3 regions of the Methylocaldum sp. RMAD-M genome follow, and region 1 is predicted to be linked to each of the others. Evidence: riboswitches for the same ligand, from Rfam matches in the RefSeq annotation. Region 1 holds a riboswitch; each other region holds the start of a gene.

What was found. Region 1 has a riboswitch for cyclic di-GMP ahead of JOD69_RS22795 (hypothetical protein). Riboswitches for the same ligand answer to the same signal wherever they lie in the genome.
Region 2: another riboswitch for cyclic di-GMP. It lies ahead of JOD69_RS20340 (hypothetical protein); the one in region 1 lies ahead of JOD69_RS22795 (hypothetical protein).
Region 3: another riboswitch for cyclic di-GMP. It lies ahead of JOD69_RS19460 (reprolysin-like metallopeptidase); the one in region 1 lies ahead of JOD69_RS22795 (hypothetical protein).

What each region holds. Positions count from the first base shown of each region.
Region 1 is NZ_JAFIBZ010000042.1:9,758-13,895, forward strand. Features, by position in the region: gene JOD69_RS22790 (transglutaminase-like cysteine peptidase) at 1-465, opposite strand, end outside; cyclic di-GMP riboswitch class I at 1,575-1,652, shown strand; gene JOD69_RS22795 (hypothetical protein) at 1,815-2,615, shown strand; gene JOD69_RS22800 (hypothetical protein) at 2,724-4,138, shown strand, end outside.
Region 2 is NZ_JAFIBZ010000029.1:50,763-54,900, reverse strand. Features, by position in the region: gene JOD69_RS20345 (VPLPA-CTERM sorting domain-containing protein) at 1-405, shown strand, start outside; cyclic di-GMP riboswitch class I at 692-780, shown strand; gene JOD69_RS20340 (hypothetical protein) at 895-1,791, shown strand; gene JOD69_RS20335 (hypothetical protein) at 2,155-4,138, shown strand, end outside.
Region 3 is NZ_JAFIBZ010000026.1:67,383-71,520, forward strand. Features, by position in the region: gene JOD69_RS19455 (M12 family metallo-peptidase) at 16-1,665, shown strand; cyclic di-GMP riboswitch class I at 2,892-2,979, shown strand; gene JOD69_RS19460 (reprolysin-like metallopeptidase) at 3,066-4,138, shown strand, end outside.

The DNA.
Region 1 (4,138 bases):
CGGTTCGGATTCCGGGGCGGGATAGTAGGCCAGGACCATGTGCGGCTCCATGCGGCTCAGCTGTGGCCGCCAGACCCGGACATAAGTGACCCGCAATCGGTCGGGAGCCACTCCTGCCGCTCGAAGGGTGAAATATTTGGCCAGGGCGAAATCCTCGCAGTCGCCGCCGTTGGCGGCCAGGAGTTCCACCGGAGTCGCCCAGTAGTCGCGGCGCGCCCATTGGTCAGGGTCGGAGATATTGGGCAGCCGGTTGAAGAAATCGTTGACTCGCGCCAGCTTCTCGTGCTCGCCGGCACCGCCCAGATGCAGAACCAGGTCGCGCCACGCCGACAGACGTTCCACCGCCGCCGATCCATAGCGCTGGCCGACCAGTTCCAAGGTTCGTACATTGGGGAGCAGGTCCATTTCGACGCCCGCCACGGCAAGGACCGCAAAAGCGGCGCTCCATATCAATAAGCGTTTCAAGAGCTAAGGGGGTTGTTTTGGAGGAAGCGTATCTTGCCCCATCTCGGCGAAATTTCGCCACCTCATATCCCGGTGGTCGATCGTTTTTCACCGAAGTATAGCGGCGCAGATTGGGAAACCGCCCGTACCTCTAAGTGCCTATCTCAGTAGGCCGTTCGCCCTGAGCCGAGGCGAAGGGTTTTTGAAACCTACTGGGAAGGCTCTAAATGTAGGCCGAAACGAGCGGCCGTAGGTCGGCAATCCCTTGCCGACGAAGGCGTCCGGATGCAGGCCCGGCTAAGCGTCAGCGCTTGATGGCAAACGGTCGCTGCTATACAGGTCAGCGGACCGCCATTCCGGTATGGATTTTCGCTGGCTCCCAAGCTTCCGCCTGGGAGCTATACCCGAGCAGCTCGAGCTTCTCGAAACATCATTCGAATCGAGAAGCGGGAGCTTCTCAACGTCGGTTCCCAAACGGGAGTTTGGGAACCAGCCTAACGACGGAGGCATGTCGGATCAATCGGTTGCGGGCCGGTTGGCACCGAACCGCGGAGTAGGTCGGGAATCCCTTCCAATCGCAAACGGTGTCTCCAATCGCAAACGATCGGTTCGGGAGCACCGAACCGATCCTTCCAGGAACGCCGGAGCCACCCTTCCAATCGCAAACGGGCCTTTAATCGGCCCCTTCCAATCGCAAACGGTCGCGTTAATCGCGACCCTTCCCGACGGGATTTGTCGGCAAAGGATTGCCGACCTACCACCCGATACACCGGGCAAGGCTTCGGAAGAAGTCACATCCAGCGGTGCCCTTCCTCAATTCCCCCGCCTTCATGTTGCGAATCCGTAAAGTCGTTCAGCGAAAAAGCTACAGCCGGGGCAGCTTGCAATCATCTGCGACTTAAGGTTTTGAAAAAAAACACAGCACGCAAATGTAATCCAAAACAAAGACTTAGTTGATGCGCGGGAGCCGTGCGTTGAGTTTTTTCAAAAAATTTCATCGGTGTCACACAAACTTAACTTGGTTGTAAAAAAGCGACATTAAAGTCTGTCTCGCCTTCAAAGGGACGGAAGAAAACCGCAGTGCGGTTCAAGTTGCGGCCGGGGAGCAGGAGCCCGGTCTAGGAGGGTTGCTAGGACAAAGCCACACTCGTCGCGAGGCGGGGCCGGAAAGCCACGGGTCTTGATTGCAAGATAGCCGGGTTGCCACACCAACGTTGATGGCAGCCCGGCTTTTTTGTTTTCGGTGCCAGGAAAAAGGCACAAAAAAAGCCGGTCGCCGAAAAGCGACCGGCTGAAAACAGCCCTGCAGATTGACCTTGGGGAGATGTCTGCAAGGTATTTTCAACCGCAATTCTAGACGAGGAATGGTAATGAATAAATTGAAAACTTTGGTGGCCGGCATCGCGCTGGCGTTTTCGGCCGGCGTAGCGAACGCTGCCATCGATGATGGTAAGCCCGGCAACCAAATCAACGACGCGGGCGACATTCAGGGCGAACTGTTCCTGAACGTGTGGAACCAGGCGGCAGGCGAAACCTTCACCTTTGATACGGGCTGGTCCTACGAAGCGTTCGCGGCCAACCCGACCAGCTTCACGGCTAACTTCGGCGCGGATGCGAAATGGGCTAATTTTGCCGCCACCGGCAACCCACTGGTGTTCAGCTTGGGCGCGAAATCCGATCAGCAGTTTGGTACGGGCGGCGCCAATGGCCGTAATTACTTCATCTTGTCGGTCGATACAATCAATCCGGACTTTGGTACAGATTCCACCTCTCAGGCAGTTCGTGGTCAGATGGATCTCCGTATTCAGGATATCAATCAGACTGATCTCGATGTAAATCTCAACAACTCCACTTTTAGTGTCACGGGTCAGCCAGGAGATTATCCCAACTTCTGGGGCAGCAACGTGGGCGGTGCGAATGGTTCGATCGATACGGATACCGAGGTTGGCCAGTGGCTCGCTATGTACGAGGTGTGGTCGACGGGCGGTGGCCGTGGACAAGTGACCACCGTCAATAATCGCGTGCTGGGCTATGCCTTCCTCGATAAAGACTTGGGCACGCTGTCCTTCGCGAGCGAGCCGCCGTCCGCCGTTCCGGTGCCACCGGCCCTCTGGCTGATGGGTTCGGCCATGACGGCGCTGGTGGGCTTTTCCCGCCGCCGGACCGCCTAAGTTGTCCTGAAATACCGGGTTCCTCGGCGTGCGGCGCTGCGGCGCCGCCTTCGGGGGCAGCCCGGTTCCTCCGATAAAACGCAAACTTCTCGATTTTTGGAGATCGATATGAAACTTCGCCACATTTCTCTGGCCGTTGCTGCCTCTTTAGGCGCCGCTGCCAATGTATACGCTTACAATCCGACTGCCGCCCACACGGTGACGGTGTACATGTCCGGCGCCTCCGCAGTGGACAACCAGATCGCCGCCCTGCTGGATACACAGGTCTGCGAGGCGAACAAGGATTATCTCAACTTCTCCGGCGGCAAGCCGAACGGCAATTACTGGGGCATCTCGTGCCAGACCAACACCCTGGGCACCAAGAAGATCGCCAGCCTGCCCGCCAACGCGAGCGTGCTGTTCATCAAGCGCGCGGCCGGCGGTTCCGCCCAGGGCGTGAGCCCGTTGCTGGCCAACCAGGCCATCGCTCATCTGAATGTGAATTCATGCACTGGCAGTTCTCCCAACTGGAATTGCGCCAGCCAGACCAACATCCTGTCGGATGCCGGCATCTCCGACGTGAATCCCGAAATGTTCCGCGGCAAGAACACGCCGGCGGGCTTCGCGCCGGTAAACCCGGCGGACGTGGCGGCCAAGCTGATCGTGCGTCCGGTGGCGGCCCAGGTGTTCGGCATACCGGCCACCAAGCTGCTGCGCGATGCTTTGCAGGATGCGGAAATCAAGCTGGGCAAGCTGCCCAATACCTGCGCCCCCGGTAACGAAACCGAAGCCTGCATGCCCAGCCTGAGCAAGGCGCAGGTATCGTCTATCCTGGCTGGCCGCGTCGGCTTCTGGAATGATGTGTACGTAGACGACAACGGTACCCAAACATCCTTGGTGGATTTCGTCAACGCGGCCTATCGCCCGACCGACACCACGGTGCACATCTGCCGCCGCGTGGACGGTTCCGGCACCCAGGCTCAGGCCAACGCGAACTTCCTGCATCACCCCTGTGTCAGCAGCTCTTCGTTGCCGGCGGAAACCGATGATGTTCTCAACGGCCCCCGTGCATTCCTGAACAGCGGTTCCACCGATGTGGAAAAGTGCCTCTCGGATCTGAACGACGGTACCAACACCGCTACCCTGCCGGTAGTGAACACCGACGGCCGCACCGCGTGGGCGGTCGGCGTGCAGGGTACGGAAAAGAACCCGACCAACGCCAGGAACTACCGTTTCATCAAGATCGACGGCGCGGCGCCGACCCTCGAGAACGTCTGGAACGGCAAGTACTTCGACTGGGCCGAGCTGACCGTTCAGTATCCGAAGACCGGCCTGAGCGCCAACAAGATCGCCGTGATCGAGTACATCGCCGCACAGGCGGCCAACCCGTCGGCGGTGGCAGCGCTGAACACCACCACCTCCAACCACACCTGGGGTCAGGCAGGTTATATGGCGCTGAGCACCAACGGCCATACGATGGACAATGTGTTCAATACCGCCAATCCGGTTCTGGGTTATACCCATGCTCCGGCGGGCGCATCGCT
Region 2 (4,138 bases), on a different contig from region 1:
GGCTACGACATTCAGAACTTTGGCATCACCGTCTTCACCGGCATGGACTCCGGTACTGGCAGTTACTCTCATCACGGCTCCTGGAACTGCCCCGGATGCACACCCGCGAAACCTTACGAAGCCGATAACCCGTTCGGCACCGTAGGACTGAGCTACTTGACTCACGATGGCACCGTCGACGGTGTAGACGGTTTGACCTTTCTGGCCCTGGCCGGTCAGGTTTATTCCATCTACCTGGGCGGCGCCGGCGTGGGGAACTGGAGTCAGAACATCGCGGAGTACAGCTTGAATATCAGCACCGCACCGGTTCCGGTCCCCGCGGCGGTTTGGCTGTTCGGCAGCGCCCTCGCGAGTTTGGTCACGCTGGGACAGCGCCGCAAGAACGTCATGGCCGTTCCCGCCTGAAACAAGACCTCGACGTATGTACACGCCTTCCTTTCCGCGCTCTAAGCGGGGAACTTTTGTGTGGAATCACCCATGAGACTGCGTGATTTGCCACGTCGGTGGCGTTTGCATGCGATTTATCTGTTTGATTAGCAATGATTATTTAGTGGCATATTTATTGTTTCAGCAAAGGCCGGGTCCGCCGCTTAGGGGGCTCATAAAAAGACGCGATACACACGGATTCGCAAGGAATCGGCTGGCAGGGATCGCCCGAGGGATCTTTGTCGGGATGGACCGCCGTTAGGTCTGTCCGAATCGCCACACCCGCCGCGAGGCGGGGCCGGAAAGCTTCGGGTCTCGATGCTATGGAGTATTCGAGACGGCCGAGCCGCCTCCTAGTGTGATGGGGAGGACCGCGGCGCAGCTCCATTGGGTACGGTGAAGCGCCGCGGACATCACTGTTAACGAGCTTTTGGACGACCACTAACAGTGACGAGGACGAATCATAGTATGAAAACCACGGCAACAATACTGGCCCTCGCGGGAATGCTCGGGGGAACATTGGTCGCTGCGCCCGAGGCTCACGCGCACGCCACGTTCAACATCGCCGGTTACGGCGACGGCACCGGCGGCAGCATCAACGGCGCCGACGGAATGCCGGGCACCGACGCGAGCGGCGTTTGGACCAACGGCGGTGTCGGCTATACCGGGAGTTTGCCCGTCATGTGGTATGCGGGCATGCACAGCGCGGCGGCGGCCGGCCGCACCATCGAGACCGGCACGCCCACATCCACCAACGGCAGCAGCCTGCAGCGGCAGATTGCCAACTATAACAACAATAACGATCCCGACCTTCCCACGGATCGAATGCTGCGGGTCGGCGGCCTTTCCTGGTCCGATCCCGACAACGGCGGACAGGGTTGGGGCCACGGAGCGGACTTCGGCCTGATCCATTGGTCCTGCGGCGGCAGCGCCCAGGGCTGCGTGGATGCCGGAATATCGCAATTCAAAATCACTCTGGCGGACGACCTTGCCGACGGCGGCGCCAACCTCAAACTCGGCTACGCGCTTTACGGCGGCTGGGATACCGGTGCCGGCGCTTCTAGGCACGATACCTTCTTTACCGATCCGACCCCGGTAAACAATCCGCTGGGCTCCGACGATCTCACCCTGCTCGGTTGGGGCGTGGCATCCTCGGTCGGCGAGACCTTGTCGCAGGTATTCGACCTCGACACCACTTATGGGGGCGAATACACGATCATCATAGGCGCCTTGGGCGGCGTAGCCGGCAATTATCAATTGACAGTCCAGCCGGTTCCGATTCCCGCTGCCGTATGGCTGTTCGGCAGTGCCTTGGTTGGCGTATTTACCATCGGCCGCCGGACTTCGAAACCGACTCCGGCATAACTTGGCAACCAGAGAGGCAAGAGTGCCCGGGTGGAACGATCTCCCGGGCTCATCCGATCGATCTGGCCATAGAGCATTGATATGTCCCGGCTCATCCGAACACGGCAGACGCGTGCTCAAAGCGATGCCGGAGGCCTTGGGGTTGATGACCGGTTTCGGCGGGTGCCGTAACCATTCGTTTAACAATAATTTCAACGTAGTGACAGGGTCGTCCAATGCGGGCGGTGTCCGACACCTCCTCGCGACCAAGGTTTCGCAACGGCCGAGCAAGGCTCAGCGGTTCGCGCGTTGGTCGTCCGTAGGAGTGGGATCGCCGTCTGTATAGCTACGTTCTTCCAATAAATCCGATCCTGGTACGAGTCCGTGAATAAAAATACGTTTCCACTTTTGGCGGCGCTGGCGCTCATGCTTGGGGGTACGGTCGCCTACCTGCTGCTTACCGATACCGAAGTTTCCAAGTCGGAGCTGGTCACAGGCCACGGCGATGTCGAAACCCTGAAGAACGCGTACAGCCGCTGGAAAACCGCTTATGAAGCTGACGGCGGCGATCGTTTTCTGACCATCCCGCTCGGTTATTCGAAAGCCTTATCCGGAGAATTCAGCCGGGCGCAGGGACGCATGCGGCTCGACCTGCTGGAGGGATGGGTGACGGTCGAAGTCAGCGGACTCGATGCGGGAGGCTACGAGGTTTGGCTGGTCGATAATAAAACCGGCTGGCACAAGGCGGGTGGACAGGAGAAGGCCAACGCCATGCAGAGGCTCGGCCGTCTCGAACCGAACAGTGAAGGGAAACGGATCTTGAAGACCCGTCTCGACGGCTTGGCCATGAGCGGATTCACTTTGGATCTGATTGCCGTTACCCGAGAGAAACGAAATCCCGAAGAGGGGGGCGTGCTGTTCGGTACTCCGGGTTTCATGCAGAGGCTTTATTACGGCGACAAGCCTTGGACCGTGACCCGTGTGGGTAGCTGGCCGAATCTTCCCCGACAGGATACCGGCTTCGCGGCGAAGCCGTTCGAATTCATGCTGCCCAAGCTCGCTCATGCAGATGCCAAAAAGCGGAACGATCTCGATGCGGTTCTCGGCGCGGAGATTGCCCGAGGGCGGGAGATTTTTCTGAATGAAACCTTCGGCGGCAACGGACGCACCTGCGCCACCTGCCATCGGCCGGACAACAATCACACCATCGACCCGAAATACATCGTCAAGCTTCCGAAGGACGATCCCCTGTTCGTGGCCGAATACGACCCTGCGCTCAAGGACTTGGAAAAGCCGCAATTGCTGCGTCAACTCGGCCTGGTCCTTGCCAATGTGGACGGCTTCGACCGGCCCGGCGTCATGCGCAGCGTGCCTCATACCTTGGCCCTGGCGGCGTCGATCGGCACGGAAACTCTGGCGGACGGCGGCGAGTTCGAGGAAGACGCGAAATTTGCCAACGCCATTGGCTGGTCGGGGGACGGCGCGCCGGGAGACGGCTCTCTGCGGCTGTTCGCGCAAGGCGCCATCACCCAGCATATGACCCGAACGCTCAATCGGGTTCCGGGTGTCGATTTTCGTCTGGCCACCGACGAGGAATTGGACGCCCTGGTCGCCTATATGCTGTCCCTGGGGCGCAGCGAGGACATCGTGCTGGCTGACCTGACGTTCACCTCTCCGTTGGTGGAGCGCGGCAAGCAGCTGTTCGACACCAAGGAAAATCCCGTCGACGGCAGCGGCAATCCGATCTTCGGTCAGACGGCCAATTGCAATGGCTGCCACCAAAATGCCGGTGCCAACAGTTCGACCACCAAGAAGAATCCGACGCGTGACAGCGGCGTGGAAAACATGCGGGATCAACCGGCGCACCTGGTCGATGCCAGCATTCCTTATGATGGGGGATTCGGCAAAGAGGAGCACCACGCAAGAATCGACTGCGGTCCCGACTACGACCAGCCCTGCTACGGAGACGGGCGGTTCAACACCCCGTCATTGGTCGAAGCTGCGGATACGGCGCCTTTCTTCCACAACAATAGCGTCAGCACGATCGAGGAAGCGGTGGCCTATTACAACACCGATGCGTTCAATAATTCGCCCGGCTCATTGACGTCGTCCGGCAAGAACCGGCACGTCAAGCTCGACTCGTCCCAGGTCGTCGCCGTCGCGATGTTCCTGCGAACCATCAACGCGCTCGAAAACATACGGAGTTCCAATCGGATGGATCTGCAAGCGCAGAGCCTGAGCGACCGGAGCGCGACAGACATCATCCGATTGGCGGCGGCCGACACGAAGGATGCCATCGAGGTTCTGACGGAGGGTACTTTGATCGTATATCCTGAGGCCCTGACGCATCTCCGTCAGGCGCTGAAGC
Region 3 (4,138 bases), on a different contig from region 1:
AGAGGAGCTAAAAAAATGAAGAAGCACTTGGTCTTGAGTCCGTTATACCTGTCTCTGGCCTTCTCGGGGGTAAGCCATACGGCCGTCGCCGAACGAAAATTGCCTGAAGACTTATTTCAGGACGTTTGGAACGCCATACCGGACACCTATCTGCCTCCTCAAGCCAAAAAAGGCAGACATCGTTCGGTCCGGCCTAATTTCGACAGACTCAAAGCAGATGCCATAAATCTGAATATTTTCAATGACACGCTTCTGGTCGCCGAGAAAGACCGTATCGTCGACAATGTTCAGGGGCATTCCGCCTGGGTTGGTCATCTGCAGGGCGAACCCGACAGCGAAGTCATTCTGGCTGTGATCGGAAAAGCCATGTCCGGAACCATCAAGCGGGGGAATGGTGAAATCTACGAGATCCTTGCCAACGATGATGATACTCATACCGTCCGGCAGGTGGACCCGAGAAAGATTCTGCCTCACAAACACCCGATTCCCGATGTTGAAATGGACCCAGATCTAGCCAACGCGCCGGCCAGTTCGGAAGCCGAGACGGCCGCCAATGAGCCGCCGATAGCCGCAGCCACGATCACCGATACGATCGTGGACCTGATGGTCGTCTATACGCCGAAGGCACGCGCCAATGCCGGCGGCACCTCGGGCATTCAAGCCAAGATCGTGAAAGCCGTCGAGGCCGCCAATCAAGCCTATATCAACAGCAAAGTTCATATGAAGCTCAACCTGGTGCGCATGGCTGAGGTCAACTACACGGAAAGCGGCGATATGGCCCGCACGCTTAATGATCTTCGCGGCACAACGGACGGCAAGATGGACGTCGTACATTCCTGGCGCAATCAATACGGTGCTGATCAAGTGACCCTGGTTTCCGCCGACGCAAATTACTGCGGTATCGCCTATCAAATGACGCGGCTGAGTAGCTCCTTTGCACCTTATGCGTTCGCTGTCGTGCATGACGACTCAAGAGCGTACTGTCTCGCCGCGCAAACTCTGGCGCACGAACTGGGCCATAACCAGGGCAACGCGCATGACCGCGCCAACTCCAGCTATGCCGGCATTTATTCCTACTCTTATGGGCATCGTCTGTGCCAAAGCGGCGGTTTCCGGACGGTTATGTCTTACCCCTGCACCGGGGCAACGCGCATTTCGAATTTCGCCAATCCTAGCGTTTACTACAACGGCAAACCCACAGGAATCGATCCGAACATAAATCCCTCAAAGGCCGCGGCGACCGCCTGGTCGATGGAGAAAGCCCGAGCCACGGTTGCCGCGTGGCGTGCCAGTAAAGTGGCCGCTTCCGCTCCGGCGACTCCAAGCAGGCTGGCAGCTTTCTCTCAATCCGACGATGGAATCAATCTTCGCTGGATGGATAACTCGGATAACGAGGAGGGATTCAAAGTGGAGCGCTCCCGCGATGGAGTCAACTGGGAAGAGGTAGCGTTACTCGGCTCCGACATCACCAGTTTCTCAGACACAGGACTCAACCCGAACAGCGAGTACTCGTATCGCGTATCGGCCTATAACGGCATAGCCGAGTCCAGCCCCAGTGAAGTCGTGACAACGGCAACAGCGTCGGTTGTCAATGGCGTTACGGGAAGGACCGACAACGACGCCGATAATGAGCGTCGGCGATATCGCTTTGGTCGCCGCATTTGATCGAATGTCGAATATCGTAGCGTTACGCTTTATCTGATCTTGATCGAGTAGCACCGGCTGGAATCTGCCACTGAGGCAAAAATTCGTTATCTAAGTACATTCAGGGAAGTCTTGCGGCATAGGCAACCTGCAGGACAACCCCGCCAATCTGTCGAGATTCCGCAAATATTTGCGGAATGTACTTAGGGCATTTTCATACCTACTGTACGGGCACTCGCGAGTAGGTCGGGAATCCCTTCCAATCGCAAACGGTCGCTTTGGTCGCGACCCTTCCAATCGCAAACGGCGTCTTCGGGAAGGGCGTGGCCGGCGCTCCCGGCCAGGCCGTTTGCGATTGGAAGGGTCATCCCAGCGCTCCTGGGATGACCGTTTGCGATTGGAGCGCCGAAGCCCCCCTTCCCGACACCATGTCCCGGTCGAGCGTCTTCGTCGGAAGGGTCGCGACCAAAGCGACCGTTTGCGATTGGGAAGGGATTGCCGACCTACGAATGCTTGAATCCATCCACCCGAGCCGAAGGCGCCAACGACTTCGGCCAAGCCTGTTTTGCCGTACGAGCGAGATAAAAACGCTCTAAGCCCGAACTATCATACGTATCCATCAAAGGGTGCCCGTATGACAGTTCGGGTGAATCGAGTCAGGACTGCAAACCGCTCCGCTCTTAGCCATTCCAAGACGATCTTCCTAGTGTCGCCAGCCGGAATAATCGGACAAATCGCCGCTGGATAACGCGTTTTTCTCGTTTTTTCCTGGAAATGGCCAGTGACACATGCCGCATGGCTGTTGCCAAATGGAGACATGTTTTGCCCGGCCACTCCATGGAACCGGTCATTTTCTGACTCAAGTCCTGCTCTGCATACAAGAGATTCAAGGATTCGCCAGACCGATCACCAACGAACATCGGATTGGCATACGGCGTGCTAAACCGCCATGGCACCGGATAACGTTTGACGTGTCAGCCACTCCGGTGTCGTAGCAACGCTACAAACTCAAAAGAAGCTGCGATTCGCTTAACCTGTGCCAAGGGGGGTACGGGCAGCAATGCATCGTTTATCCGAAGGTGAGGAGCCACCCGGCGAACGATTACGGCCACTGATAAAAAACAACAATCAATGCCTACATGAAACAATCTACAACACTTTTTTGCCGACTCAATCACACAAATTCCCTAGATTTAGACCAATCTTATTTCTACAGAAAAATCGAGCCGCTGACCTAATGCCGCTTGATCTGAAAAAGGCAAAACCATCGAAAGGTGGTGGCGCAAAGTTACCGGTCTACGGGAGCCAGGCTCCTATGACAGCGGGATTGCCAGCTCAAGCCAAAGGTTGCTTTGGTTTGTCTCATCCCCGCGGGTTCCCAGAGACCATCGCCGTCAACTCGACTCTTAGGGGACCACAACGTGAGCAACAAGACTCAGCATTCTAAGTTCACCGCTGCGCGCCGCAAAAATATCCTCGGACTGGCTGGCGTATTTGCAGCCTTAACGTCTATTGTGGGTGTCGTCCATGCGGCGCCGCCGCAGCGCTTATTCAGCGACACGAATCTGACCCTGCCCACGCAGGCCAAGGCGCAGATCAAAGCCATCAAGGGCCGCAGCCGGGGCGTAGCCATCGACTTCAACGCGGTGAAGGCCGATACGCTCACCCTCGAACTGCTCAACGACACCACGGTTACCGCCATCCGCGATCGTATCGAAGACATCGACGGCCGTTTGTCCTGGGTCGGTCATATCGAAGGGCAAGAAGGCAGCAGCGAGGTGATCCTCGCCGTTCGGGGGCAGGCGATGTTCGGAACCGTCGTGATGGACGACGGCAGAATGTTCGAGATCGCCTACGCCGGCAATAAAACGCATGCCGTCCGCCAGATCGATCCCAACAAGACCGCTCCGCATTCGGAACCCCTCGCGCCGGATATTAATGCCGCCGGTGAATTGGCCGGTACAACGACATCCTCGACTAGCCCGTCCACCGCAGCCGCCAGCACCGGCCAAGTCATCGATCTGCTGGTGGTCTACACGCCTCAGGCCCGCGTGAATGCTGGCGGCGTCTCGGGCATAGAAGCCAAGATTATTAACGCCGTTACCAAGGCCAATCAGGCCTACCTGAACAGTCAGGTGGACATGCAGTTGAACTTGGTAAAAATGGCCGAAGTCAGCTATACCGAGACGGGCAACATGTCGACCAGCTTGTCGGATGTCACCGGCACCAGCGATGGCAAAATGGATGAGGTACACTCCTTACGCAACCAGTACGGCGCCGATCAGGTGGCGCTTATAACCGCTGAAAGCAACTACTGCGGCATCGCCTACGTGATGAATAGCCTGGGTTCCTGGTTCGCTCCGTATGCGTTCGCCGTCGTGCATGACGATTCCAAATACAACTGCCTCGGCAACGATACCCTGGCGCATGAATTGGGCCACAATCAGGGCAACATGCACGACCCGGACAATTCCGCCTACGCCGGCGTGTACCC